Regions from separate parts of the Sedimenticola thiotaurini genome, predicted to be linked through region 1. Evidence: riboswitches for the same ligand, from Rfam matches in the RefSeq annotation. Region 1 holds a riboswitch; each other region holds the start of a gene.

Region 1 (9,925 bases):
GTCTTATACCCCGGCGGCGGTTATTCATCGGTTCTATCAAGCCGGCATCTATCAGGGCCTGAATCTGTTTGTGTAACGATCCCTTGGAACTCAGTCCGAGTGCGTTGCAGAGTTCATCCAGCGTGGGGGGATGGGGAAACTTATCCAGATTTGTCTGGAGGTAGTCGTAAATTTCCTGCTGTCTGCGCGTTAAATGATCGTTCATACCTGACTCCCTGTTCTAGCTTCGTTCTATTATAGTGCAAAGAGAACCAATGGGAAACAGGTTGCGGCAAATTCTTGTGTGAAATGCTGGAAACCAATGTGGGAAGTGGCGTATGGGAGAGTGTGCTGCCATTGACTATCAATAGCAGTGTATTCCGGCTTACTGCTTGTCGGAACTCAAGGCGGTGTAGCTGATCGCTTTATCCCGCTGTCATGAGTGGGAGGCCACCTTAAAACCCGATGGAGGTAGAGAATCGGTTGTGACTCCAGCGTGGAGATGATCGATATGCAAGCCGGATCTTCTGCGGTCCCGTTTACGTTTTTCGCTAAACTCTTTGGCGATCTGCTCATCCTGAAGACGCCTTCTGTCCCGCTCTGATGAGCGATGGAAAAACTTTCTGACCTCCACAATCTTGGTCCTAAACGGCTGTCCATTGAGTCTGTTTATCAACTGCAGAGCCGCAGAAGGGGGTTCGATACGGGCAACCCCATGGTACTCGACCTGTTTGGTCTGGGGATCATCAATACGCCAGATATCGCAGTGACGCAGTGTCCCTTTGGGAGAAAACTGCAGCAGGTACCATTTCGGCTTCAGTGCATCGGATATGAACTTCATCAGATGGAGACGGGTGGTCGATTTGGGTAACCTTCGAATGAAAATTTCCATACCTCAATCCTTGTGCAGGCTGTTCCTGAAGTGCTTCAAGCTGTTTGACAGTTGCACTGCCTTAAAGATCCCCGGCACAACAAGGGGCGCTGGCGTGTAACTGTATCGACAACTACCTGAAATATAGCACTACCAGGGGAAATATATCGACTGGTGTGCTTTGAAGTACCGGCGGCCGTAAGTATACGGCCGCCGGTCATTCTGGGATCAGCCCGGAATCGGCTTCACCCGTGCGGGTTAGCTCAACAGCGGTGCGATAACCAGGCTGACAATGGCCATGACGTTAATCAGAATATTCATCGACGGGCCCGAGGTGTCCTTGAAGGGGTCGCCAACGGTGTCGCCGACCACAGCGGCTTTGTGAACATCCGAGCCTTTGCCACCAAAGTTACCCTTTTCAATATGCTTTTTCGCATTGTCCCAGGCACCACCGGCGTTAGCCATCATGAGTGCCAACAGGACGCAGGCAAGCAGGGCGCCGCCCAGCATGCCACCCAGCGCTTCCGCATCCAGGACAAAACCCACCACCATGGGTGCCGAAACCGCGATTACACCCGGCAGGATCATCTTTTTCAGCGCAGCGGTTGTGGCAATGTCCACACAGCGTGCACTGTCCGGCTCAGCGGTGCCCTCCATCAGCCCGGGAATCTCCCGGAACTGGCGTCGAATCTCCTTGATCATGTCGAATGCCGCATCACCCACAGCCGTCATGGTGATCGAGGCGATCAGGAAGGGCAGAATGCCCCCAATGAACAGACCGATCAGCACATGGGGATTATTCAGACTGAGTGCAAAATCGGGGATGTTGGCCGCGACGGTCTCCACGTAGGCGGTAATGATAGCCAGAGCAGCCAGTGCAGCAGCGCCAATGGCGAACCCTTTACCAATAGCCGCCGTGGTGTTACCCAGTTCATCCAGGGAATCGGTGATCTCCCGGGTCTCGGCGCCCAGCCCGCCCATCTCAGCGATACCACCGGCGTTATCCGCCACCGGGCCATAGGCGTCGATAGCCATGGTGATGCCGACCGTTGCCAGCATACCCACTGCTGCAATACCCACACCGTATAGGCCGACCAGGGAACTGGAAGCGAAAATAATGGCGCAGATTGTGAGGATGGGGATGACCACGGACTGCATACCGATAGCGAGTCCCGCGATCATGACGGTCGCCGGGCCGGTCTCCCCCGATTTTGCTATCTGGATGACCGGTTTGCCGGCGGTATAGTATTCGGTAACCAGACCGATGATTATGCCACCGACCGCGCCGGACAATACCGCACCCCAGACGGCAGCCGATACCCCGATAAGCTTAATCAGTATCAGGGAGGTGATAATGAAAATGATGGTCGCACTGATCGTGCCGATACGCAGGGCAACTTCCGGACTCTTAGCCGAGTACTTGCGTACCAGCAGGATGCCCATGACCGAACAGATCAGACCGAGCGATGCCAGCGCCAGAGGCAGGAACATCAGGTCCGCCTGCTGACCCAATGGGTCCAGGACATCGACGGTCATGGTGGAAGCGATAGCGATCGTCGCGATCATGGCACCGCAGTAAGATTCGAAGATATCGGATCCCATACCGGCCACATCGCCCACATTGTCGCCCACATTGTCGGCAATTACGCCGGGGTTGCGTGGGTCATCTTCCGGGATACCGGCTTCGATCTTACCCACCAGGTCGGCACCCACATCAGCGGATTTGGTGAAGATACCGCCACCAACACGGGAGAAGAGGGCGACCGTAGAGGCCCCCATACCAAAACCGTGAATGGCATGGGCAGTTTCCGGATCACCGCCGAAGAAGAGGTACAGGGTACCAAGACCAAGCAGTCCCAATGCGGCTACTGAAAGCCCCATAATGGAGCCACCAAAGAAGGCAATGGAGAGGGCCTCGGAGGCTCCCTTTTCGTGGGCCGCCGTGGTGGTACGCACGTTCGCCTGGGTGGCCGAGAACATGCCGATATAACCCGCCAGGGCAGAGGCGCCCGCCCCGACCACAAAGGCAAAGGCAGTTTTGACCCCCAGCATAAATAGCAGCAGTATGACGAGAACGGCTGAGAATGCCCCCAGCATTTTGTATTCGCGTCGCATGAAGACCATGGCGCCTTCATGAATTGCTTCTGCTATCCGGGTAACCTTTTCATTACCGGTCTCGTACTGCATGACCAGTTTATAGATTCTAAAGGCCGCAACCAGGCCCAATATTCCTAAAAATGGTGGTATCAAGTGACTTAAACTCATTTCTCCCCTCGTTTTTTTTATTCAAAATAAAAAAACAACCGGACGGGCCTGACAATAAGAGATGACATTAACCCGTGATTTGACAGTTCTGATACAAGATCGATGAAACCAATGGAATTACACTGCTCTATGGTAAAGCTAAATAAACTGCTCGAATAGCCTGATTAATAAAAGCAATCGAGAGTATATCTGAATCCAGAGTCATTCACAGTCCGTGATGGAGTAAATGTTTGCGGTATATCAATAAACTGCCCAACCGTTTACCTGCCAGGGTAGACCGTGCTTGTTCCCGCTGAATAGCGGGACTAGCCGTGGGTTTTGGCCAGTTCGGATAACAGATTCCCCTCCTTCTCCGGCTGACTGTTTCCCCAGCGATCGAAGTAGACCAGGTCCTGCAGCGGCAACCGGTCTCGCCAGCCGGTGCTCTGCAACTCCGGTTGGGTGAAAAAGTGTTCCACGTAACCGACACAGAGATAGGCGATGGGAACTACCCGGGCTGGCAGATTGAGCAGCTCTTTCAATTTCGATGGGTCGAAGATACTCACCCAACCGACACCCACCCCCTCGGCCCTTGCGGCCAGCCAGAGATTCTGAACCGCGCAGACGCTACTATAGATGTCCATTGCCAAGTCATGGGTACGACCCAGCACCACAGGGCCGGCCCGTTCCCGGTCACAAGTAACCACCAGGTTGATCGGTGATTCCAGTATGCCCTCCAGTTTGAGGGCGCTGTAGAGTGGCCTTTTGTCTGCCTCAAACATCTCCCGGGCTTCCCGGTTCGCCTCCAGGAACAGCCCATGGACCTGCCGCTTGATGGCAGGAGATCGGATCAGCATGAAATTCCAGGGTTGCATAAAGCCTACGGAAGGGGCGTGGTGCGCGGCCCTTAGTATCCGGGCCAGGACCTGATCCGGTACAGGGTTTGGTTTGAACTGCCCTCTGACATCGCGTCGGGAGAAGATGGCCTTATAGAGTGCGTCGCGTTCCGCCACGCTGAATTCGACCACTTCCTGCAGGTGGCCTGAAGGATTTTCCATAATATTCCCCTTGTCTGGAAAATCACGAATACTTGACCAGGTATCCGATGAGGTTGCACTTCAGGCCGGTCTTCTGACTCAGGTTCCACTTCCACAGACGCCTTCCCGAATCCTATGTCCAGTGGCTGGCGGCAGCCTGTAAAACAACCGCCGGTCTGTGAAATCCCCATCACAGCGTTGGGCACGTAGCGGAGTCGCACCGCTTTCCCGATTCTCCCGGCTCTACAGAGCCGGGCACCTGAAGTTTTACTGGGTTGGCAATTTTACAGGATTTGCTGCGGAAGTTTACCTCTGATTATTTGCGCCCCATAATGTGTGCCTTTTCATCTTACGGGTGATCCGGACGTGAAACAGCTGATCCTTGGCGGCGCCCGCTCAGGCAAGAGCACATTGGCGGAAAGACTGGCCGCCGAGTCGGGCGACAATGTGATCTATATAGCAACCGCCGCTGCCGAACAGAGTGATGTGGAGATGGCGCGGCGCATCCAGGCACATCGGGACCGCAGACCCGATAACTGGCTGCTGGTGGAGGAGCCTCTGAATCTTGCCGAGGCGCTCCGGGAGCATTGCGGGCCGGGTCATTTTCTGATTGTGGACTGCCTGACCCTCTGGTTATCCAATATTCTGCTGATGGATGAGGGTCGTCACTTTAAACAACAGACGACAGCGTTTCTGTCAGTATTGTCAGAACTGACTGGTAACCTGGTCATGGTGAGTAACGAAGTGGGGCTCGGTATTGTACCGTTGGGTGAGATCTCGCGACGTTTTCAGGATGAGTCCGGCTGGTTGCATCAGAGGGTGGCTAACAGCTGTGATCGGGTCATTTTAACTGTGGCGGGGCTGCCACTGACACTGAAAGGGGATACGCTTTGAAACCAGGCTGGCTGAATGATCCGGTCGTGCAACCGGACAAAACCAAGACAGACATAGCCAGGGAAAGGCAGCAACAACTCACCAAACCAAGCGGATCACTGGGCCGACTGGAGAGCCTGGCGATCCGGTTGGCCGCGCTGCAGGGGCGGGAGTTTCCCCGGGTAGAGAGCGTACGGGTGACCGTGTTTGCCGGGGATCACGGCGTGGTCGAATCCGGTATCTCCGCATATCCGCAGACAGTGACAGTGCAGATGATTGCCAATTTCTGTGCGGGTGGGGCCGCCATCAGTGTGCTGTCCAGGTTTCTGGGGCTGAACTGGAGATAGTGGACGTGGGGACTGTTGTCGAGCCGGATCGCCTGCCAGGCGTCATCAGCCACAGGGCCGGCCCGGGAACCGCCAATTTTCAGTACCAGGATGCCATGACCGGTGAGCAGCTGACAATCGCCCTCAATGCGGGTCGTGCGGCCGCCATCAGGGCCCAGGAGCAGGGGGCCGATCTGTTCATCGGTGGCGACATGGGCATCGGTAACACCACAGCCGCAGCGGCGCTGGGCTGTGCGCTGCTGAACGTCGAACCGGATCTGATGGCCGGTCCGGGGACCGGGCTTGATGAACGGGGCGTGGCCCACAAGGCGGCACTGCTGCGGGAGGCGCTGTCCCGCTACGGAGGGCTTGAAATGGAGCCCCTGGAGGCACTTCGCTGCCTGGGTGGCTTCGAAATTGCTGCCCTGGCCGGTGCTTATCTGGCCTGCGCCCAGGCGGGTATACCGGTACTGGTCGACGGTTATATTACCACCGCAGCAGCACTGGTTGCGGTACGTTTCCAGCCGGCGGTCCGGGAGTGGTTGCTGTTCTCCCATCACTCCGCTGAACCGGGTCATCGGACCCTGCTGCAGGCCCTGGATGCTACGCCGTTACTGGATCTCGGTATGCGGCTCGGCGAAGGGAGTGGGGCGGCGACGGCGGTGCCACTGTTGCGGGCTGCCTGTGAACTGCACAATCAGATGGCAACCTTTGCCGATGCGGGCGTGGATGAGGGCTGATTCAATTGTCGACTACGGCTAACCTGGATAGCTCCTCCGTCACCACGATCGACCTGATTCGCCATGGTGAGCCGGAAGGCGGAGTGTTGATTCGTGGCTGGCGTGATGATCCGTTAAGCAGCCGGGGGTGGCAGCAGATGCGTGACGCAACTGCCGGACATGCCCCCTGGGACGGGATTGTCGCTTCGCCATTAAAGCGTTGTGCCGAATTTGCCGGCGAATTGAGCAAAAAATCCGGCATTCCAATGACTTTTGAAGAGCGGCTTATGGAGATTGGCTTCGGTGAGTGGGAGGGATGCTCACCCGAGGTGCTGTACCGGGAGTCGCCCCAGCGGGTTAGCGACTTCTGGAACAACCCGGTGGAGTGCCCCCCGCCGGGTGGTGAATCCATGCTGCGGTTCCAGCAGCGGGTGGGATCGGCCTGGCAGGAGATCCAGTCGAAGTATGCGGGGCAACATCTGCTGATTGTCGCCCATGGTGGTGTCAATCGAATGATCATTGGCCAGGTATTGCAGATGCCGCTGACCCACCTGTTCAGGATAGAGCTGCCGTATGCCGGAATCAGCCGTATTCGTATTGAACAGGGTTGCCCGCGGTTGGTGTTTCATTGCGGCTCACTGGATTAACCGGACCGGGCTGATTAGCGGCAGTCCGACTTTTTCTTTCTCGTTCTCTTCTGATTCCGACAGCAAACATGATCAGACAATTTTTCTTTGCCCTGCAATTTCTCACCCGACTCCCGGTACCGGCAAACCTGCCCCTGCTGAGTGAGACGGAGCAGGGTAGGAGCCTGTTATTTTATCCCCTGGTGGGACTGCTGATCGGTCTGCTGCTCATATTGACCGGTGTGTTGGTGGGCAGTGATGAATCCCTGCTATGTGCAGCCCTGGTACTGACTGTCTGGGTGGCGATTACCGGCGGACTGCATATCGATGGCCTCGCCGATATGACCGATGCCTGGATAGGCGGGCAGGGTGACCGGGAGCGCACCCTGGAAATCATGAAAGACCCCCGCTGTGGTCCCAGTGCGGTGGTCGCCGTGGTGTTACTGTTGATAGTGAAACTGGCCGCGCTGAATAGCCTGATCATGCAGGATGCCTGGGGCGTGATTCTGCTGGCTCCGCTGATTGGCCGTAGCAATCTTATTGCCAGCTTTCTCTACCTGCCCTATGTCCGGCCACACGGTCTGGGTGCCATGCTGGCCGCCCATCTTCCCCGCTTAGAGGCTGGAAGAGTACTTCTGGCCGCTTTGTTGTTCTGCCTGTTGATCCAGGGATGGGTCGCGGTGTGGATGTTGCTGTTTTGCGGGCTGTTGTTTGTCATCTACCGATCCATGCTGCTGTCCCGCATCGGCGGTTTTACCGGTGACAGTGCCGGTACCATTTGTGAGCTTGGTGAGACGATGGCCCTGGTGGCAGCAGCACTGTTGCTATGAGTACGATCCTGTCCGTATTTGCCCTTTTACTGGATCAGTTGCTGGGCGAGCCAAGGCGCTATCATCCCCTGGCCGGGTTCGGCTGTTTGGCGCAGTTTACGGAACAGCAGCTGAACCGTTCGGGCGCTGTTCCGTTGCGACTTATGGGACTGTTGAGCGTTGTGCTCCTGGTTGCACCCATGGCAGTTGCTGCCCAGATCCTGAGCGACTGGTTCGGCCCTCTGTTTGATGGAATCCTGCTCTATCTGGCCGTGGGAGCCAAAAGTCTCGCTCAACATGCACTCAGGGTGGTGGAAGCGCTGCAACGGAATGATTTACCCGTTGCGCGACAACGGGTCGGCATGATGGTCAGCCGGGATACTGAAAACATGGAACGCCCGGCCATCGTCAGCGCAACCATCGAATCGGTACTGGAGAATGGCGCCGACGCGATCTTCGGGGCGCTGTTCTGGTTTTTGCTGGCAGGTGCGCCGGGTGTGGTGATCTATCGGCTGGTCAATACGCTGGATGCCATGTGGGGTTACCGCACGGAGCGATTCCGGGAGTTTGGCTGGTTTGTTGCGCGCCTGGATGACCTGTTGAACTGGTTTCCGGCCCGCCTGACCGCCCTGGTTTACGCCCTGGCAGGTAAATTTCGAGCAAGCATTCGATGCTGGAGCAGGCAGGCCGACCGGCTCGACAGCCCCAATGGGGGCGTAGTGATGACTGCGGGTGCGGGCGCCCTCGGCCTGATCCTCGGCGGGCCTTGCAGCTACCACGGAGAGACCCGGGATAAGCCGTTCTTTGGGGCAGGGTTTTCCCCGGTTTGTGGTGACATCTATCGGGCCGTGGACCTGGTCCAGAAGAGTGTACTCTACTGGGTTATCGCCATATTGATCGGAGGATGGCTGTTTGCTTGAGCACGGCGGAAAGCTGCAGGATGCCAGCCAGAAGTATGGTATTCCGCTGGATCAATGGATCGATCTCTCCACCGGGATCAATCCGCGCGGCTGGATGCCTCCCCGTCCACCGGACTCCGTCTGGCTCCGGCTGCCTGAAGAGCATGATGAACTGGAGCAGGTGGCGTGCAGCTATTATGGTTGCGATAGTCTGTTGGCTGTGGCCGGCTCCCAGCAGGCTATCCAGCTGCTTCCCACCCTCCGATCTCGCTCAAAAGTGGGATTTGTTTCACCCGGCTATGGCGAACATCCATACGCCTGGAAGTGTCATAACCATCAGGTACGCCCCATTGCCGCGGATGAAGTTGAGCGTCACCTGGATGAGATAGATGTACTGGTGCTGTGCAATCCAAACAATCCCGATGGAGGACTATTTACCGCAGCGCAGTTGTCGGCATGGCATGAACGACTCAACGCCCGGGGTGGGTGGCTGATAGTTGATGAGGCTTTTATGGATGCCACACCGCAGTGGAGTCTGGCAAAAACCGTCCCCTTGGGTGGCCTGATCATTCTTCGGTCACTGGGAAAGTTTTTTGGGCTGGCGGGAGCCAGAGTCGGTTTTGTGCTGGCTGACAATCCACTGCTTTTGCAGATGAGAGAGAAACTGGGGCCCTGGACTATTGCCGGTCCTTCCCGTTGGGTGGCGGCGAAAGCACTCGCCGACAGTGAATGGCAGACTAAAGCACGACAAGAACTTGGGTTGGCGGCAGACAGATTGAAAAGATTACTGTCCGGTGCCGGCCTGCCTCCCAGGGGAGGCACCGTGCTGTTTCAATACGTACGCCACAGGGAAGCCGGACAAATAGCCCATCTGCTGGCGCAGGAAGGAATTCTGGTCAGACTCTTTTCAGAACCCGCCTCACTGCGATTCGGTCTACCCGGTACAGCGGACGAATGGGCGCGGATGGAAGCCTGTTTCAAGCGACTCTTCCGTTAACCCGTTGGCCAACGGATAACCCTGGCGGTATGTCACGATTTTTTACACCAGGGTGAAGGGCTATGAGTTAAAAGACTTATATAACATGGAGATAAAGGAATGGCCGGAAAATTGCACGTATCTGTGGAATGGATTGGTACGGGTTTAAGTTGGCAGCTATTCCCTGTGTAGGATTGAGCCTATCTGCCCGTAGGAACGGTCTCCAAATTGACGCTGTATAAATCCACATTTTCGGGTTAATCATCTGATAACTCATAGGAATTAATGGCACGTATTAGTTGGTGATGGATTACTGCTTGATCCCAACCGGCCTTTGAAGGGACGAGTACATGAGAGAAATGTTCTACTTTGTCGCCTTTGGCTTTCTGTTCGCTTTCCTTATTCCACTTCTGATTGGCACCATAATTCAGGATGACGGACAGAACGCCTGGCGTTCGAAACAGGATGTAGTGACAGATAGAGACAAGCGGCCTCCTGTAGTTGATGAATCGACCGATAGCTGTGTGGGAACAGGATACAGTTACCTGTTGTCGGTTGATGGTTTC
Region 2 (9,925 bases), 180 kb from region 1:
TCGGGATCTGGCCGAACAGCGCAACGTGCCGCTGGTGCCGTTCTTCCTGGCTGGCGTGGCGGATCGGCCGGAGTGGATGCAGAGCGATGGCATCCATCCCACGGCGGAGGGGCAGCCGTTAATGCTGGAACATGTCTGGGAGCAGTTGCAGCCGATGCTTGAAGAGACCTCCGTTCACTCCGACAAGAGCCTGAAATAGATCAACTGGGTCTGGGCCCAGGGCATGTTGCCGTCATCACTGACCATGAAGAAGTGACTGCCCTGGTGCCGGGTCAATCCCTCGATATTCTGTGTCAGCCAACCCTGTCCACTGTCAAAGCGGGCGATCAGCTCGATGGGCACCGTTGTTGCTGTGGCCAGGTCAGCGGCCCGCACCCGGTTCAGAGTGATCACCCAGGGTGCGAAGATAGAGGTGTAGGCGCGCTCCAGCAGGATCAGGTCACCATTCGGCAGTGCCTCCAGGCCCACCAGCGCTCCGGCGGCCTCCTGAAACCGGTATTGCCAGGTCCGACCGCTGGTGTTGATCAGGTAGGGTGCATGGTGTCTGCGCGGTGTCTCGGGGCCGGTGAGGATGCCGTACTCCGGGTGCAGGGTGACCGCTTCCAGTCCCCGGTTGTTTTTCGGCCGGTAGTCGCTCTGGCCCAGCAGGCTCGGAAACGGCAGGGTGGAGTGCCAGCGACCATCCGGATAGTAGCGTTCGATACGGTGGTGCCGCTCAAAAGAAATGATCAGGCGGCTGTCACCCCGGATGCCGTTGGTGCTGTTTTCCAATGTCAGCCCCTCGGCGTCGCTCCAGCCACCGCGCAGTGGTTTGCCGCGCCGGTCCAGCAGGGGATGGACCGCAAGCAGCGCTACCTGGCTGAGGTGTCCGTCGCTGAAGTGCGGCGCCAGTTTCACGATCCGGCCCTGGTCAGAGATGGCAAACAACAGCTGTTCATCTTCGTCCCAGGCCAGCCCGGAGAGCTCCGCAAGTGCCGAATCTCCCCGCAGTGCCAGGCTGCCGAGCAGTTCGATACCCATGAACGGTTCACCGTTGCCGACCTGGTCGGAAACAACGATCGTACGACCGATCAGATTGTCGGCATCGCCCCGGGCCCAACCGGGTAACAGAATCAGGCATAAAAAAAGGCGTTGAATCAGAGTCATGGCGGGAGACAATAGGCGGCGACCGGGGAGGCGTCAAGGGTCCCGGCAGTGCTTGTTTCCCGGTGCCGGATCCCGGCCTGGTTTGATATTCGCCGCTGTTGCCATTATGGTTTCCCACTCCTGTCGTCATGAGATTGAACCGCCGTGCCGTTACCCGACCCCGTCGAACGCGAACATCTCCATACCCGCCGGATCACCTGCCAGGGCTATCTGCGCAGCGATGGTCTTTGGGATCTGGAAGCCCATCTGACCGATACCAAGACTTTCGGTTTCGATACCCGCCATCGGGGTTATCTGGAGCCGGGTGCGCCGGTACATGACCTGCATCTGAGGATCACTTTGGATCTGGATTTTGTCATCCATGATGTGATTGCCGTCTCTGACGATACCCCCTATCTGGCCTGCAAGCAGACGGCAGAGATCATGCGGGAGTTGATTGGTCTGAAAATCGGCCCCGGCTGGATGCGTGCAGTGAGAGACCGGATTGAGCGGAAATCGAGCTGTACCCACCTGATGGAGCTGCTCGGGCCACTGGCCACTACCGCTTATCAGACCATGCATGGGGCGCTGGAGGAGCGGGCCAGACAGCAGCCGGTGCGTCAACGGCCACGTATTCTGGATGCCTGCATCGGCCTGGCCAGCGATGGGCCGGTGGTCAGGGAGCGCTGGCCCGAGTTCTATACCGGACCCCGGGATGCAGCCGATTGACCCGACAGCCCGGGTTGGGCAACCGGGTACGGAAAGGTTAAAGATTGATTTTAGGCAATTACCCGGCTGTTCCGGGTACCTATAATCCTCCACTCATACGACTATTCGATCAATTTCAGGTGATAAGCGCGATGATGGGTTTCAGATTGACTGTAGCGACCCTGTTGGTACTACTGCTCAGTAGTGTGGCAAGGGCGGACGGCATGGATGACGTACAGCTGGCCGCGGTGCAAAAACTGGGCGAACTCAACGGCATGGCGCTTAACTGCCACTATCTGATTGAAACCCGCCGTATGAAAAAAACTCTGGTACTGACACTTCCGAAACGGCGTCAGTACGGGGAGTTGTTTGATAGCACCACCAATACCGCGTTTCTCAAAATCCTCGAGAACAGGACCGGTTGTCCGGAGGAGGGAGTCTTCAGCGAGCAGGTGGACGCAGCGATTCTGGAACTGGAAGCTGCTTTCGCCAATTAAGAGATCCATTCGATCCAAGTACATGTAGGTGGGTAGAAATTCGTGAACAGGCTAACCGCAGTTTTTTTCAACTCTTTACACTCCATTCTTCTGGCATTGTTGCTGCTGGTCAGCCAGCCACTCCTGGCCGATTCGGCTTTTCGGGTGGTCACCAGTATCAAGCCAATCCACTCCATCCTGTCGGGGCTGATGGTTGGTACCGAGGGACCGCAGCTGCTGCTGGATGGTGAAAAGCTGCCGTTCAATTACCAGATGGATGCCGAGCAGCAGACCAGCCTGGAACAGGCGGATCTGATTGTCTGGGTGGGGCCGGAACTGGAGCAATTTCTGGTTAAACCGGTTGCCCAGGCACAACAGCGTGGCGCCCGGGTCGTTACCCTGCTGGATAACCTGGAGCTGAAGATCCTGCCGTCCCGCTGGGACAAGCGGGAAGATGCCGAGCTGCGTGACCCCTATTTCTGGCTGGACAGCCGCAATGTGCTGATTCTGGTGGATGAGCTCTCCCGGGCACTGATGGATGCGGATACCGGCCGGGCCCATCTCTATCGAAGAAATCGTGCCCAGCTGCTGGGGCGGGTGGCTGAACTGGATCGCAAACTGGAGTACGGCTATCGCGGACTGAAAAGCGGTGTGGGTATGGCTTACTACGACACGCTGCAATATTTTGAACAGGCCTATGCGCTGAAGATCCGGGGCGTACTGGCCCAAGCGCCTTATCAGCCGGTTGATGCCCTCTCCCTGTTACAGAATCACGCCAAACTGAAAGAGGGCTATTACGCTTGTCTGTTGACCGAATACGGTATGCCGATGCCGGAACTCCCCCTGCTGACTGAAGATGTGGATATCAATATCGGCACCCTGGACAGTTTTGGCGCCACGATGGAGGCCGGACCGGATCTCTACTTTGAGCTGATGCAAAAGAATACCGATACCATCAAGGCCTGCCTCCAGTTTGATGGAGACGCCGGGCAGGTTGCCGCCAAGGAGGAGCTCTATGAGCCGGAAACCGCCAAGGTGGGTGCCAAGTTCATGCTGGTGGATCACAATGGCCAGATCTTCACTGACAAGGATATGCTGGGGAAATTCCAGCTGGTCTATTTTGGTTACACCTTCTGTCCCGATATCTGCCCCACCTCGTTGCAGGTCATATCACAGGCGCTGAACCTGCTCGGTGAGCGGGCCAATCTGATCAGACCCTATTTCATTACCGTCGATCCGGAACGTGACAATGTGGATGTGATGAAAAACTATGTGAAATACTTCAACGAAAATCTGGTGGGTCTGACCGGTAGCAGAAGCATGATAGACCGGGTGGTTAAAGGATACAGGGCCAGGTATGAGAAGGTGGAAGAGGAGGGCGGCGACCCCGATCTCTATATCATGGATCACACCGCCAGCGTCTACCTGATGGCGCCGAATGGAGAGTTCATCACCAAGTTTGCCCATGGCATCTCTGCCAAGCAGATGGTGGATGCTCTGAACGAATACCTGCCGAAATAATCCGATATCTTCCCATCGCACCCGGGCTGGGCTTCAGTCCGGGTGCTGTCGTTTCATCCAGGTCTCGATCAGGCGCCAGGAGATGGAGTCCCGACGCGGCAGATGGAAATGCTCATCCTCCGGTGATTCCAGCAGCTGGTCCCGGTGAAACCAGTTGGCGCTCTCCAGCTCCAATCCATCCACCTGAATTTCGCTACTGGTCGCCCGGGCATAGAAACCCAGCATAATCGAGGCTGGAAATGGCCAGGGCTGGGAGGAGTGGTAACGGATACCGGTCACCCGGATACCGGCCTCCTCGCACACTTCCCGCGCCACTGCATCCTCCAGACTCTCCCCCGGCTCGACAAAACCGGCCAGGGTGGAGTGCATGCCGGGTGGCCAGCTAGGTTGCCTGCCGAGCAGACAGTAATCGCCGTCGTGGACCAGCATGATCACTGCCGGATCGGTGCGCGGGTGGTGTGCCCGTCCGCAGGCCGAGTCACTACAGACCCGCATGTGTCCGGCGCGGGTTGAGTGGGTCTGGCTGCCGCAGTTAGGGCAGAAACGGTGGTGCTGATGCCAGTAGACCATGGCCCGGGCATGGGCCAGCAACGCCCCACTGTGCCGGTCGACCAGCGGGCCGACCACCCGCAGGTCACGGAAAGTCTGCTCGGCCGGGCAGGGCAGCCAGTCCAGGGGTTGCTCGAGCTGGGAAATATCCAGGGCCAGCCAGATAGTGCCCTCCCCATCGCGGCCCAGCAGGATCCGCTCTTGGGCGAGCGCCAACAGCCCCCGGTCCTGGTCACCCGGAAAGGAGACCGGCCGATTATGGTCGGTCACCAGATGCTGATTGCGCCACACCGGCAGCAGCCGGGTCTGCTTGGTTGCCAGGATGGATTGCAGCCAATCGGTATCATCCCGGTAGCGGTCCAGTCGATCGAATCCCGGATTACTGTAGAAGTTGGGCTGTTTCATTGCTCCCTAGCATGGTCAAAATCTACTCCAAAAGCAAAACCGGAACGACCTCCCGCACGGCTTCCAGACCGGGGCAGGATCAAACGGGCAATCCCGGCCGGCCTCCATCCGGAGGGGGCGGCCAACTCTTCCGGTCAGGTGTCAGGTATCAGTGATGCCCATCAGATAGCGTGGATCGGCGCCCGGCAGGGACTGGCAGATCTTGCTGAAATTTCTCAGATTGGGCAGTCGTCTGCCGCAGCAGAAGTGATTGATCTGGGTCGGTTTCAGTCCGGTCCGGTTGGCCAGTTCCAGTTGTGAAATACGCGCTTGATGAAGACAGCTGTTGAGTCGTTTGGCAAAAGAGTAGGGGTCACTGTGATGCATACGGTTTCCTGCGTAATCGGTTGATAGTCGGAGCAACGGCTGTTGGCTTTCAGCAACAGCAACGGATTGGCTCAGCAGTGGAAAAACGCAGGCAGGTAATCTTGAGCTGACCGGTCACGGTGGTCGGTCTATGTGATGATTTCATGGTTTTGTTCCTTAGGGACGCCCCGTCCCAGTGAAATTAATGATTTGTCGATGGCAGGTCTCCTGGCTCGCGGGTCGATGTTCGAATGTCGCCTTCCCGGATTGCTCCAGTGGCAAATTGACATGAACTCTCCGCTTACAGTTGCGGGGGCAGCCACGGCTTGGTTTTCCCGTTCCGTGTTCCCTTTTAATCCCGTCGGCTGATGCCGTTTCGGAACCATCGGGGCCATTCTATCGACAGCCCGCTGATCAGTGCAAGGCGCTTTTTCCGAGCTGTGACCGGGTTCTGTGGGAATGGCGTCACCACCATCTGCCGGTGAGTTGATAACCCGTATTTGATGTGGTTGATCGGGACAGTGACTTATTACCAGAATAAGATTAATCGAATGTTCTTCTCTGGATTGATCTGCTAGATTCACACTGCTCACCTATAAAAATCATGAGCAGAATAAGAGGCCACGACCAGGGCCCATCAACATCTTGGGAGGAAATCATGCGAACTGTCCGTCTTGCAGCGGTGCTGCTAATACTCTGTTTATCTTCACTGTCACTGGTTGCCCAGGCAGAGGAGCGACTCCGTCCTTTTGTGCTGGCGGAGATCGTCCAGACCCCACTGGATGCCAAGGTGGCAACAGTCAGGGAGGCACTGACCGGCGCCGGCTTTTCCATTGCGGGTGAATATGCCCCCTATGCGGGCGCACGGATTCTGATCATTACCGATGAGCTGTTGCGCAAGCAGGCCGCGGCATCCCCCATGGGCGGTTTTGGGGCGGCGCTGCGGGTCGCCCTGACCGAGCGGGACGGGTTGGTACAGGTCAGTTATACCGACCCGCAATGGATGGGGAATGTTTACCGAATGGCGGGGGATTTCATGACGCTGTCGCAACGTCTGAAGAGCGCTTTGGGACGGGACAAAACCTTCGGCACGGAGGGTGGTCGCACGAGGGAGAATCTGCGTGAGTATCACTACATGATGTTCATGCCCTATTTCGACGATCAGGTGGAGTTGGCCAGTTTTGACTCTTACCAGGCCGCTCTGGACGCGGTCGAAGCGGGACTGGCCGCTGGAAGAGGTGGGGTTGGCAAGATCGCCCGGGTGGATGTGTTGGGCAAGGATGAGTCCCTGTTCAGTGTCTCTGTCACCGAGGGAGCGGGAGCGGATGGGGCGGTGATGAAGATTATCGACCAGGGCGAGTTACGCCATACCGCCCATCTTCCCTATGAGCTGCTGGTGTCCGGTAAGCGGGTCTATATGCTGCACGGCAAGTTCCGCATCGCCCAGAGCTTTCCCGATCTGACCATGTCCACCTTTATGAAAATCTCCGATGCGCCGGATGGGATCGAAGCGTCATTGAAGATGGCCGTGGGTGGTAAGTAGGGAGTAGTAATCCGGCCTTGGTCCAGGCTTCGGCGCCGGAGCGGTTTCATCCGCGAGTGGTGTTCCCATCAGATCGGGGCGGGAGCCGCTTCTGCGGGTGGCTCCGGGCCCGATCAACCGCCCTGGCTAGGGTGCGGTGGCCAGCAGGATGGCCCGCAACGGCGCCGGATAACCCTCGATCGTGCGACTTTGATTCTGTGGGTCGAGGTAATCGGCCAGGGATTCAAAACGCATCCAGTCGGTGGCACGCTGCTCCTGGGTGGTGGTGGGGGTGACATCCACCACCCGCACGTCCCGAAAACCGCAGCGTTTCAGCCAGCCGGCCAGGGTCTCCGCGGTGGGGATGAACCAGACGTTACGCATCTTGGCATAGCGGCCTTCCGGTACCAGCACCTTGCCTGCGTCCCCCTCAATGACGAGGGTTTCCAAAACCAGCTCACCACCGGGTCGTAGTGCCGCCTTCAGCTCATAGAGATGATCTATCGGTGAACGTCGGTGATAGAGCACGCCCATGGAGAATACACTGTCGAAGGCGCGCAGGTTGGCCGGCAGATCCTCGATGCCCATGGGCAGCAGATGGACCGGCCAGTCCGGCCCCAGAAAGTGGCGGACAGCGAGGAACTGGGCCAGAAACAGCTGGGTCGGGTCGATGCCGATGACCAGTTCCGCCCCTTCACCGGCCATACGCCAGCAGTGATAGCCGTTGCCACAGCCGATATCCAGCACGCTGCGTCCCCCTAGCGGGCTGATGTGTGGCCGCAGCCGGTCCCACTTCCAGTCTGAACGCCACTCGGTATCGATAGGGATGCCGTGCAGCTGGAACGGACCTTTGCGCCAGGGGTGCAGCTGCTGAAGCAGATCGTGGATTTCGGACCGCTCTGACTCCGTCAGGGGGCGAGTGCCTGTCACGGATACCCGGGCGTCGTCCAGGGTCACCTGGGCCGGTTTCAGGGTCGGCAGGCGGGCAATTGCCGCCAGCCAGCGATCCAGATCGCCATGGGGCCGCTGGTTGAAAATCTGTTCCAGCTGAGTCGGAAGCTGTTCGGCCCAGCTCTCCAGTCCATGGGAGTGCATCAGCTGGCCAAGCGCTGCTGTGTCGATGATCACTTGCGCGCCACCAGTGAGACGAAGTTAAAACACTGGAACCAGAGATCCGCCCGCCGGAAGCCGGCCTGTTTCAGACGGCTCTGGTGGCGTGCCAGACTCTCGGGGATCAGTACATTCTCCAGGGCGCTGCGTTTCTGGCTGATCTCCAGGTCGTTATAGCCGTTGGCCCGTTTGAAGGCGTGGTGCATCTCGATCTGCAACTGCTCCTCTTCCGGATCTTCGAAGCGGATCTTTTCTGACAGGATCAGGATGCCGCCGGGGCGCAATCCGGCCTGGATCCGTTGCAGCAGAGCGCTGCGCTCCTCCAGCGGAATGAACTGCAGGGTGAAGTTGAGCGTCACCATGGAGGTGTTTTGAAACGTCATCCGGGTGATGTCGGCGCAGACAAAGTCGATCGGTGTGGCACCGTCCGCCGCCGGCAGCCGTTTCGCCGCCTGTTCCAGCATGGCCGGCGAGTTGTCCACCGCGATAATGCGGCAACCCGGCACCCGGATACCATTCCGAATAGCCAGGGAGGTGGCCCCCAGGGAACAGCCCAGGTCATAACAGAGTGTGTCGGGCTGCACATACTGGGCCGCCAGTACCCCACTGAGATTGATCACGCTGTCGTAGCCTGGCACCGAGCGCCCGATCATGTCGGGAAATACCCGTGCTACCTGCTGGTCGAAGACAAACTTGTCAATCTGTTCCCTCGGGTCGGAGTAGACCCGGTCCTGCTCTGTATTGCGTTTCATCTGGATGGTCGATGGTCCGGAAAGAGAAATGGCCACCCGCGACACTACCGCGGGCGGCCATTATCCCTGATTGGCAGGCGTCAGGCTATCTTGACCAGGTAGTGGCCATGGGCCTGTCCCTGGAGGATCTGTTTGAGCTTTTCCGGTACCTCATCGAGGGTGATTTCGGTGGTGAGGGTATCCAGGCAGTCCGGTTTCCATTCGCTGGCCATGCGATTCCAGGCGGTGACCCGTTCGGCCATGTCGGCTTCAGCCGAGTCGACGCCGATCAGGGATACCCCGCGCAGGATGAACGGAAACACCGTGGTGTGAAGTTCCGGGGAGCCCACCAGGCCGGCACAGGTGACAACGCCGCCATAACGGGTCGCCTTAATGGCGCTGGCCAGCATGTCGCCGCCCACCACATCGATAACCCCGGCCCACTGCTCCTTCAGCATCGGGCGCTGGGTGTCAATAATCGCTTCCCGGCCAACCACTTCGTTGGCACCAAGCGATTGTAAAAAGTCTGCCGCATCCACCTTGCCGGTAACCGCTGTGACGGAAAATCCCGCCTTGGCCAGCATGGCCACCGCCAGGCTGCCCACGCCACCGGTGGCACCGGTGACCAGCACCGGCCCGGCCTCGGGGGTGACGCCGTTACGCACCAGGGCATCCATCATCAGGGCAGCGGTCAGGCCGGCGGTGCCGAACATCATCGCCGCTTTCAGGCTCAGGCCCTGGGGCCGCTTGATCACCCAGGCCGCCGGCACACGAATATATTCAGCCAGGGCACCGTCGGTATTCATGCCCAGGTCGTAGCTGGTGACGATGATCTGGTCACCCACGGCAAAATCGGCCTGTTCACTGGCGACAACCACACCGGCCGCATCGATGCCCGGGGTGTGGGGATAGTTGCGGGTCACCCCCTTGTTACCAATGGAGGAGAGGGCATCCTTATAGTTCAGGGCAGAGTAGTGCACTTTCACCAGCACTTCGCCGGCGGGCAGTTCGTCGATCCGGCGGGTCCTGATGTGGGTGACATATCTGTTCGGTTCAGCCTCTTCTACAACCAGGGCGCGAAATTGTGTTTCGCTCATTGTTTATCTCCTGATGGGGATAGTGGGGTAAAAGATCGGCAGCGCGAGAAATCCTGCTGCAAGCGTGGGATCTCCCTACAACCTAGCAATCCAGGTTGACAGGGGCAAGGTCGTCAGATCGATCCAGTTGAATCATCGGATCACTCCTGCAGCCGTTTTAGGAATTCGATCCAGTAAGGATTGACCGTGTCCGCATGGCTTATCGGGGCCATGTGACCACCCTGGAGCCAGTGTGTCTCCACCTGTGGCAGATGCTGTTCAAGGACCTCCGCGACCCGGCGGCTGGGTAGGGGACTCTCCGGGCTGCGTAACAGGCAAACCGGCATAGTGAGGTTG
Region 3 (9,925 bases), 490 kb from region 1:
AGCCCCGGCAAACAGGGCGATCAGGGCACGGGGCAGACGGATCTCGGCGAAGATCAGGCCGAGCACGGTGGGCGTATCCAACAGACTCTCCCGGGCGGCCTGCAACACCGGCAGGGGATTGGAACCGAAGAACAGTGAAGCGACAAACAGCAGCGCCACCAACAGACCCAGCATCAGGACCAGCCTGCCATGCGGTATATTTATCGGGCGGTTCACCTGGGCAGACTCCGGTGCAGTATCTCCACCGCGTCAGCGATCATCGGACCGCCACAGATCCAGTAGCGGTAGGCCACCTCGATTGGCGCCCTGCCCTGGGTCAGCCGGCGCAGCACCGGATGTTCCAGCATCTGCTGTCCCCGGGAGTAAGTACCCGGTGAGTAAGAGGAGGTGAACAGTTGCACCGGCCTGGCCAGGATCAACCGCTCCATGTCAATGGCGCCATAGCCCACCACCCCCTCCTGAGCTGAGATATTTTCCCAGCCGGCCAGCTCCAGGGCCGCGTGCTGCAGCGTGTTCCGGCCACTGGTGTAACCGTTGGGCTGATAAAAAGCGCCGCGTGGCCTGACCTTGGGCCGTAACTGCTTTATACGATCCAGGCGCTGATCCATCGTCTGGATCATCTGCCGTCCTTCTGCTTCACGGCCGATCAGGCGGGCAATCAGGCGGATATTGTGACGAACATCCTCAATACTGGATGAGAGGGCTAACTGTTCCACCCGGTAGCCCAGTTTTTTCAACAGGGCAATCAGCGGTCGATCGGTATAGGCGCCAGCCAGGATCAGGTCCGGCTTGAGGGCCAGGATCTCCTCCGCCTTGCCATGATTGACCGGATAATTGGCCGCCTGCACCGCCATGAAGGAGCTGTTGGCTTCCAGGGCCAGGTGGCTGACCGAGGCGATCTGCTCCGGCGCAGCCAGCATCAGCAGCAGTTGGTCGGTACAGAGGTTGATGGAGACCACCCGGCCAGGCCGTTCGGCGCCACTGACAGCAACGGCAAACAACATCAAAAACAGAATAGTGAGTAGACGCCGATTCAAAACTGATTCCTGATTACCTGTCCCGACGGGTCAAGTCCGCCATCGCCAAAGCCAACCAAATTCCCTGGATCTCTATGACCGATACCCGCATCTTCCACCACGCCCGCGACTGACGACTAAAAGCAGGATCGGGGCGTGCAACAACCCTGTTATTGCGCGCCCCGATCCTGGTTCCGCCCTCGACTATCTAACCGGTCGGACTATTTTGGCACGTAATGGAGAGAAACAAACAGTTCCCGGCCGCCGGTATTATAAGTGCGGATGGTCTCATAGTCCCGGTCAAACAGATTGCTTATCTGCCCACGCAGGGTCCACTCGCTGGTCAAATGCTGTGCCACCCGCAGATCCAGGGTACCGAAACCATCAGTGAGCAGCGTATTGTCCGTGTCACTGAAGCTGTGACTGCGGGCATTGAACGTGGCGCCTACTTCGGTCCTGCCAAAGGCTCTGTCAATATCGATACGCAGGGACCGCTTGCTGCGATCGGTCAGCTGCTTACCGGTTATACGATTTCGCGGATCAAGCAGGGTCAGGTTGCCGCTTATCTCCCAGCCGGCCAGCTCTGTGGTCACCCCCGCCTCCATACCATTGATCCGGGCCCGGCCAATATTCTGTGGCTGATAGGTGAAGGGAGCCACCTCTACCCAATCGATCAGATCGTCGATATCGGTTCGAAACAGATTGATGTTCCATCTGCCCCAGGACGGCTTGCCACGCAGAGACAACTCCAAGCTTTCCGACTCTTCCGGGGTCAGGTTGGGATTACCGTTGGATCCCCAGGGATCCTGGTAATAGAGATCATTGAATGTGGGAGCACGAAAGCCGGTTCCGTAGGAAGCTACCAGCCGGAGGGTTTCGGTTAACTCCCGTCCCAGGGAGATGCTGCCGGTGTTGTAGGTCCCGAACGATTCATTGTCATCATGCCGAAGCCCGATGCTGATATCATTGCGCCCGAACTCCCGCTGGTACTGGGCAAATACCGCCTTGTTATCCCGCTCGTTTACGCTGTAGTTACTGGTGCCGGCCACCTCGTCCCGCAGGTAATCAAAACCGAATGTCAGAATGCTCTCCTCACCCAGAGCCACATCATTCTGCCAGGTAAACTGACGGCGTTTAGTATTGAAGAACGAGTTGAAAACATCATTCACATAGCTGGTCATTTCGTCTCGACTTTCGCCGACTGAAAGCGATATATCCCAAATATCATTGGGCGAATATTCCAGCTTGCCGTTCAACGACTGCTGTATCGACTCGGAGTCGTAGAAATTGGCCGGTCCCCAGGCGCTGTCATACTCATTTTCACCCTTGGCCCGCAGGGCACTGACCGTGAGCTTCAGCCCGTTGGAAAAACGGTAGCCCAGATGGCCGGAAAAAGCCCGGTTATCGTAACCGTCGTCATCCGGATTATTGTTTTTCAGGGCACTGAATCCATCAGTATGCAGATCAGACAGGTTAAAACCGTACTCCAGGTTATGCTGGCTGCCGTTTACCCCAAGGGCCAGACGACGGGTATTGTGCGAACCGTACTCCGCATCAGCATTTATCTGGGTTCCGGACTGCACTCGCTTGGTAAAGATCTGTATCACCCCACCCATGGCATCGGCACCGTAGAGTTGGGAGCGGGGTCCCCGGACGATCTCAATGCGCTCAACCTGAGCCAGCGGAATATCCTGAAAACTGACCGTTCCCAGGGTAGCCGAGCCGATACGGACACCATCGATCAACACCAAAACCTGGTTGGAGTTGGTGCCCCGTAACCGGATTGAGGTTGTCTTGCCCAGCCCCCCGTTATTGCTCATGCTGAGTCCCTGGATGCCATCCAGCAACTGGGTAATATCCCGGGCCTGACTCTTTTCAATCTCCGTTCGGGTCAACACCGTCACTGACGCCAGGGTCTCATCAACCGTTTGAGACATTCGAGAGGCGGTCACGTTGATGGTATTTATTGAAGTGGCTGCCTGAGCAAGCGCAATAGGCGATAGCAGGCAAAGTGTGGATAGAACGGCTGGTGAATAAGGTTTCTTGCAGGTCATTACAGGCCTCTCCGTTACTCCACTGCGGGAGTGCATTCTAAAGACAATGCAGGACGGAAAAAGACTTGCGAGTGATGGGAATGCCTTACCCGGGCATGGCCACAGCGGGACTGCATACAAGCACAGGTTTTTCCGACCTGCGTGGATGCGTCAGCTAACGGAAGACCGCTCTACTGAATACCCCGTTCGGTAGAAATGCGACGCGTGAAAGGCAGGTTTCCTGACTTGCAGATCATTACCCGGTATCGCCTTCCCAATCATCGGACCAGTGGCGTAATGAGACCGGACTACTTGCTTACAGTTGCGAGGACAGTCAAGGAGTTGCCTGGATGAGGCGCACCTTAGTTCCCTATTAACCCGTAGCGGGCACCTTTCAGAGGCGGCCATTTTAATCCATACATGAAAATCCACAAGGGATTTATCCCCCTATTCACAAGTTAAACAGCGGTGCCTGGAAATTAAGGCCGAGCAGAGCCCAGCAGAAGTGGTTAATTTCCCAACAAAGGGGTTATGGATACAAACAGGTACACCTGGAGCCATCATCTGCGAAGCGATTACAGATCTTACCCAGCCAGCGATGTTATCATCGGGCGACCGGCGGTCGGCACGGAACAGCCGATATGGCCCATACCAGCGGAGATGGAGAGCTCTGATCCGGATCATCTGCCGGTACACCCAACTGCCGCCGATAAAGCGGCTTTATTCCATAAAACATGCGCTTATCCCGTGCAGGTAATAACGTCATGCCAAGCAACATTCAACGCTGTGGTTGGGCCGGATCAGATCCCCTTTATCAGCAGTATCACGACCGGGAGTGGGGCGTGCCCTGCCGGGATGACCGAACCCTGTTTGAGTTCCTGATTCTGGAGGGCGCCCAGGCTGGTCTGTCCTGGATTACCATACTGCGCAAGCGGGACCACTATCGAAAGGTGTACGACCAGTTCAATCCACAGAAGGTCGCCCGCTATAACGCCAGCAAAGTGGAGCAACTGCTGGCCGATCCCGGCATCGTCCGTAACCGCCTGAAAGTGATGGCAAGCATCACCAATGCAAAACTGTTCCTGGATATTCAGGCCGAATACGGTGACTTTGCCAGCTTCATCTGGCGCTTTGTGGACGATGAACCGATCATCAACCACTGGCCATCACTGCAGCAGCTTCCGGCCACCACACCCGAGTCGGATGCCATGTCCCGGGAGTTGAAACGGCGCGGGTTCAAGTTCGTCGGCAGCACCATCTGTTACGCCTACATGCAGGCCATCGGCATGGTCAATGACCACACCCTGGACTGTTTCCGGCATCGGGAACTGTTGGACTCCGCCTGAACCAGCAGACGCGGCCGGGGTAAAAACCGGGGCGGACTCCAACCCAAACAACAAAAAAGGGGTGCCCTTGCGGACACCCCTTTTTTTCGTTTGGTCGGGCGGACAGGATTTGAACCTGCGACCACTTGTCCCCCAGACAAGCACGCTACCAGACTGCGCCACCGCCCGAAACTGAGCGCGCATACTAGGCGGTATGCACACTGTTGTCAATGCTGCAGGAATCAGCGTTTGAGGATCTGCAACACCTCTTCCAGTTCCGCACGCAGCTGCCGGGCGATCTGGTGACTCTGATCCTGATCCTCCTTGGCCCCCTCTCCAGAGAGCTGCTGACGCGCTCCACCAATAGTAAAGCCCTGATCGTACAGAAGACTGCGTATCTGGCGGATCATCAATACATCATGGCGCTGATAATAGCGGCGATTACCACGCCGCTTGATCGGCTTCAGCTGACTGAATTCCTGCTCCCAGTAGCGCAGCACATGTGGCTTCACACCACACAGCTCACTCACCTCACCGATGGTAAAGTAGCGTTTGCCGGGTATCGCCGGCAGATCGGCAGTATTACTGCTTGCTTCCAGCATAAGCTTCTACCCTCGCCTTCAGTTTTTGACCCGGGCGGAACGTCACCACCCTGCGCGCTGAAATTGGGATCTCCTCCCCGGTCTTCGGATTTCTGCCAGGGCGCTCTTTCTTTTCACGCAGATCAAAATTTCCGAAACCGGACAATTTAACCTGTGAGCCCTCCTGTAGGGAAATGCGCACTTTCTCAAAAAACATTTCAACCATCTCCTTGGCCTCCCGTTTGTTCAGGCCAAGTTCATCAAAAAGTTTTTCGGCAAGATCCGCCTTGGTCAAAGCCATATCTCAATCTCTCAGTTGTGCATTGTAGCGTTCGACAAGCGCGGCGACTATCTGCGCCATTACACGCTCCACATTTTCATCGGTAAGAGTGTGGGAACTTTCCTGTAAAATCAAGCCCAAAGCGAGACTTTTTCGTCCTGAGTCTACCTTTTCACCAGTATAGACATCAAAAATCAGAATTTCTCTCAGAATTTCCGGTACCGATTCACGAATAGTCTGTCGAATCTGGTCAAAACCGACCGCCTGATCCACCACGATGGCGATATCACGCCGGATCGAAGGGTACTTGGAGAGTGGCTTGAAGGCAGGCAAGCGGCCTTCCATCAGCCGGTTCAGGCCGATCTCGAACAGATAGACCCCGGAAGAGAGATCCAGTTTCTGTTCCAGTTGCGGGTGCAGTTTACCGATCCAGCCGACCTGCTCATCCCCCCGGGTGATCCGGGCGCTCTGCCCCGGATGCAGTGCATTGTGGGTCTCCGCCTGGAACCGAAATTCGTCTGCACAACTGGTCAGGGCGAACAACGCCTCCAGATCGGCCTTCAGATCGAAGAAATCCACGTTTCGCTCAGGAGCGGCCCAACTTTCCGGCTGCAGAGCCCCGGAAACCAGACCAGCAAGCATCAATTCCTGTTTAATATCATCATCTTGCTTAATAAACCTAAGACCGGACTCGAATATTCTTACCCGGGATTGCTGACGTGACTGGTTATACATGGCCGTCTGTAGCAGACCAGCCCAGAGGGTGGTGCGCATGATCGACATATCGGAGGATATCGGGTTAGCCAGTTCTACTGTGCCATGCGCCGGGTCGATGAGGTCATGCATCCCGCGACTGATGAAGCTGTAGGTGATCGCTTCCTGGTAATCCCGATCCACCAGTAACTGCTTGGCCCGACGCAGACTGAATGCCACTTCCGGTTCGGACTGCATGGCGGTAGCCGCTGAATTGCGCCGGGTCGGTATCCGGGTATAACCGTAGATCCGACCCACCTCCTCGATCAGGTCCTCCTCGATGCTGATGTCGAAACGGCAACTGGGGGCAGTCACCTTCCAGCCCTCCGCTACCGGCTCCAGTTGCATCTCCAGGCGGGTCAGGATGTCGCTGATGGTGTCATCATCAATCTCCAGGCCCAGCACCCTGGCCACCCGGGCACGGCGCAGCAGGATCTCCGGACGCGCCTCTATAAGGGACTCATCGGCCGACTCCACCACCGGCCCGGGCTCACCCCCGGTAATGGCCAGTAGCAGCTGGGTGGCCCGCTCTATGGCACGGCGTTGAAGCTGCGGGTCAACACCCCGCTCGAAGCGGTGGGATGAATCGGTGTGCAGGCCGTAGCTGCGCGCCTTCCCGGCGATCATGGTGGGGGCGAAAAATGCACTCTCCAGCAGCACATCCCGACTGCTGTCACTGACGCCCGAATGCTCACCACCCATGATGCCGGCAATGGCGACCGGCTTGGCCTGGTCAGCGATCACCAGGGTATCGCTGCGCAGGGTGATCTCCTGACCATCCAGCAACACCAGTTTCTCGCCCTCTTCCGCCATGCGGACCCGGATGCCACCTTCCAGTTCAGCCAGGTCGAAGCCATGCATCGGCTGCCCCAGCTCCAGCATGACGTAGTTGGTCACGTCGACCACCGGGCTGATGGGACGCAGGTCGCTGCGGCGCAGCCGCTCCTGCATCCAGAGTGGCGTCTGGGCCGCCGGATCGATATTTTTGATCACCCGACACAGATAGCGGGGACAGCCCTGAGGCGCCTCCAGGGAGACCGGGAACCGTTCATCATTCACAGCCTCCACCGGCTCCATGGCGGGTGGTGTAACCGGGGTACGGTTGATCACACCGACTTCCCGGGCGATACCGGCCAGACCCAGACAATCACCCCGATCCGGCGTCAGATCCACGTCGATCGCCTGGTCGTTCAGGTCGAGATAGGTTCTGAAATCATCCCCCACCGGGGCATCTGCCGGCAACGGCAGTATGCCATCAGAGGAGGCTGCCAGGCCCAGTTCCGAGGCGGAGCAGATCATGCCCTGGGACTCCAGTCCGCGCAGCTTGGCCCGTTTGATCTTGAAATTGCCCGGCAGCACGGCACCGATCACCGCAACCGGCACCTTCAGGCCGGCCGCCACGTTGGGCGCACCACAGATGATCTGCAACGGATCACCGCTGCCCACATTCACCGTACAGAGGCTCAGTTTGTCCGCATTGGGGTGCTGCTCCCGGGTCAACACCTCACCCACCAGCACACCTTCAAATTCGCCGGCCACCGGCTCGACCGAATCCACTTCCAGCCCCGCCATGCTGAGCTGGTCAGCCAGTTCAGTGGTCGAAACGGCTGGGTTTACCCACTCACGCAACCAGGCTTCACTGAATTTCATAATCTCTTATCCAATCCTAAGGGGCGCCTACTGCGCTCCGAATATCGCGAATGACCCGACATGGGGCCGGGTCCGGAAGATCACTCAGGCAAACTGCCTGAGGAATCTCAAATCATTCTCAAAAAACAGCCGTAAGTCATTGATACCGTAGCGCAACATGGTCAACCGCTCTACTCCCATACCAAAGGCGTAACCGGTGTACTTCTCGCTGTCGATACCCACATGACGGAACACTTCAGGATGCACCATGCCGCAGCCCAGCACCTCCAGCCAGCCGGTGTGGCTACACACCCGGCAGCCTTCACCACCGCACATCACGCACTCGATATCGGCTTCTGCGGACGGCTCGGTGAAAGGGAAATAGGATGGGCGGAAGCGAATCTTCAGATCGCGCTCGAAAAAGTTCTGCAGGAAATCGTACAACACCCCTTTCAGATCAGCGAAAGAGACATCCTCATCCACCAGCAGCCCCTCCACCTGGTGGAACATCGGGGTATGGGTCAGATCGGAATCACACCGGTAGACCCGTCCCGGCGCGATAATCTTCAGCGGCGGACCGGCATTCTCCATAGTACGTATCTGCACCGGCGAGGTATGGGTCCGCAACAGCAGATGGGTGTCAAAATAGAAGGTGTCATGCATGGCCCGTGCGGGATGGTGCGCCGGTATATTGAGCGCCTCGAAGTTGTGGTAGTCATCTTCGATCTCAGGCCCCTCTTCAATGGCGAATCCGGCCCGGGAGAACAGCTCTTCGATCCGTGCCAGGGTTCGGGATACCGGATGCAGACCACCCTGCCCCAGACCACGTCCCGGCAGCGTCACATCGACCCGCTCTGAACTCAGGCGCTCGGCCAATGCCTGCTGCTCAAGCGCACTCTTGCGCTGCTCGATCAGGCCCTGCAGCGCCTGCTTGGCCTTGTTGATGGCCTGCCCCGCCAGCGGTCGCTGATCGGCCGGGAGCTTACCCAACTGCTTGAGCTGGGCCGTCAACAGGCCGCTCTTGCCGAGATAGCGCACCCGTACCTCGTCCAGGGCCGCCAGTTTATCCGCCCGCTCAATAAGACCGGCCGCTTCATCGACCAGGGCAGAAAGTTCAATATTGGATTCAGAATCCATCAAAAGGGTCCTCATCTGGAGCCAGCGCCAGGAACCTGCCGGACCGGACACTGCACACAAAACAAAAGGGGAAAGACCAAAAGGCCTTTCCCCTGTCGTTGTCACACTAATGCGCCGGAACCTTCCGGTCGCAATGACAAGCTATCAGCTGGAGAGACTGGCCTTGGCCTGTTCTGCCAGGGCGCTAAACGCCGGCTTGTCAAAAATAGCTAGATCGGCCAGCATCTTGCGGTCGATCTCCACACCGGCTTTCTTCAGGCCGTTGATCATACGGCTGTAAGAGAGTCCGTTGGCGCGGGCACCGGCGTTGATACGGGCAATCCAGAGGGCACGAAACTGCCGTTTCTTCTGGCGACGATCACGGTAGGAATACTGGCCGGCCTTGATCACCGCCTGTTTGGCTACGCGATAGACCTTACGACGGGCGCCATAATAACCTTTGGCCGCTTTAAGCACTTTTTTGTGTCGGGCGTGTGCTTGTACACCACGTTTTACGCGAGGCATCTGTTCAGTCTCCTATCGGCTCAGGCGTACGGAATCATGCGACGTGCTACGGCCACGTCAGCTTTGTGCAGCTGTGAGGGGCAACGCAGCTGACGCTTACGCTTGGTGCTCTTTTTCGTCAGGATATGACGACGGTGGGACTTGCCACGCTTGATAGCGCCGTTGCCGGTTACCTTGAACCGTTTGGCAGCGCCGCGATTTGTCTTGATCTTTGGCATTACTTGTAACTCCGCTATTTAATCCGCCGATCGGGGCCTCTGCCCAGCACCTGCGTGGTACCGGCATCAACCTGTCTCGATCTTTGGATCTCGATTTTAAGATACTTACTTTTTGGGACGCAGAACCATCACCATCTGCCGGCCTTCCATCTGAGGTTGCTGTTCGACTTCACCGTATTCAGCCAGATCTGTCTCAACACGTTTCAGCAACTCCAGACCGAGTTCCCGATGGGCATGTTCACGACCGCGGAACCGCATGGTTACCTTGGTCTTGTCCCCGTCATTCAGGAAACGTATCAGGTTGCGTAGTTTGACCTGATAATCCCCCTCACCAGTCCCTGGCCTGAATTTGATCTCCTTAACCTGCGCCTGCTTCTGCTTTTTCTTGGCCGCTGATTTCTGCTTTTTTGCCTCAAAAACATATTTGCCGTAGTCCATGACACGGCAGA

Evidence for each region. Region 1 has a riboswitch for cobalamin ahead of bluB (5,6-dimethylbenzimidazole synthase). Riboswitches for the same ligand answer to the same signal wherever they lie in the genome.
Region 2: it holds a riboswitch for cobalamin, as region 1 does, so the genes downstream of both, AAY24_RS02665 (helix-turn-helix domain-containing protein) here and bluB (5,6-dimethylbenzimidazole synthase) in region 1, are expected to answer to the same signal.
Region 3: it holds a riboswitch for cobalamin, as region 1 does, so the genes downstream of both, AAY24_RS05710 (TonB-dependent receptor domain-containing protein) here and bluB (5,6-dimethylbenzimidazole synthase) in region 1, are expected to answer to the same signal.

Annotation. Positions count from the first base shown of each region.
Region 1 covers NZ_CP011412.1:785,566-795,490, forward strand. The annotation lists gene lexA (transcriptional repressor LexA) at 1-205, opposite strand, end outside; gene AAY24_RS03450 (RNA recognition motif domain-containing protein) at 416-871, opposite strand; gene AAY24_RS03455 (sodium-translocating pyrophosphatase) at 1,109-3,115, opposite strand; gene bluB (5,6-dimethylbenzimidazole synthase) at 3,421-4,152, opposite strand; cobalamin riboswitch at 4,199-4,409, opposite strand; gene cobU (bifunctional adenosylcobinamide kinase/adenosylcobinamide-phosphate guanylyltransferase) at 4,498-5,025, shown strand; partial or broken gene cobT (nicotinate-nucleotide--dimethylbenzimidazole phosphoribosyltransferase) at 5,022-6,070, shown strand; gene cobC (alpha-ribazole phosphatase) at 6,076-6,696, shown strand; gene AAY24_RS03480 (adenosylcobinamide-GDP ribazoletransferase) at 6,765-7,505, shown strand; gene cbiB (adenosylcobinamide-phosphate synthase CbiB) at 7,502-8,404, shown strand; gene cobD (threonine-phosphate decarboxylase CobD) at 8,397-9,380, shown strand; gene AAY24_RS03495 (hypothetical protein) at 9,710-9,925, shown strand, end outside.
Region 2 covers NZ_CP011412.1:604,707-614,631, forward strand. The annotation lists gene AAY24_RS02630 (arylesterase) at 1-199, shown strand, start outside; gene AAY24_RS18370 (esterase-like activity of phytase family protein) at 175-1,146, opposite strand; gene AAY24_RS02645 (DUF2889 domain-containing protein) at 1,291-1,854, shown strand; gene AAY24_RS02650 (hypothetical protein) at 1,986-2,330, shown strand; gene AAY24_RS18375 (metal ABC transporter solute-binding protein, Zn/Mn family) at 2,373-3,830, shown strand; gene nudC (NAD(+) diphosphatase) at 3,864-4,784, opposite strand; gene AAY24_RS02665 (helix-turn-helix domain-containing protein) at 4,926-5,150, opposite strand; cobalamin riboswitch at 5,331-5,531, opposite strand; gene AAY24_RS02670 (hypothetical protein) at 5,788-6,672, shown strand; gene cmoB (tRNA 5-methoxyuridine(34)/uridine 5-oxyacetic acid(34) synthase CmoB) at 6,799-7,779, opposite strand; gene cmoA (carboxy-S-adenosyl-L-methionine synthase CmoA) at 7,776-8,513, opposite strand; gene AAY24_RS02685 (YhdH/YhfP family quinone oxidoreductase) at 8,594-9,589, opposite strand; gene AAY24_RS02690 (alpha/beta fold hydrolase) at 9,730-9,925, opposite strand, start outside.
Region 3 covers NZ_CP011412.1:1,276,562-1,286,486, forward strand. The annotation lists gene AAY24_RS05700 (FecCD family ABC transporter permease) at 1-216, opposite strand, end outside; gene AAY24_RS05705 (ABC transporter substrate-binding protein) at 213-1,037, opposite strand; gene AAY24_RS05710 (TonB-dependent receptor domain-containing protein) at 1,238-2,953, opposite strand; cobalamin riboswitch at 3,264-3,459, opposite strand; gene AAY24_RS05715 (DNA-3-methyladenine glycosylase I) at 3,814-4,395, shown strand; tRNA gene AAY24_RS05720 (tRNA-Pro) at 4,487-4,563, opposite strand; gene AAY24_RS05725 (MerR family transcriptional regulator) at 4,617-4,976, opposite strand; gene AAY24_RS05730 (integration host factor subunit alpha) at 4,957-5,256, opposite strand; gene pheT (phenylalanine--tRNA ligase subunit beta) at 5,260-7,638, opposite strand; gene pheS (phenylalanine--tRNA ligase subunit alpha) at 7,723-8,754, opposite strand; gene rplT (50S ribosomal protein L20) at 8,899-9,258, opposite strand; gene rpmI (50S ribosomal protein L35) at 9,279-9,476, opposite strand; gene infC (translation initiation factor IF-3) at 9,582-9,925, opposite strand, start outside.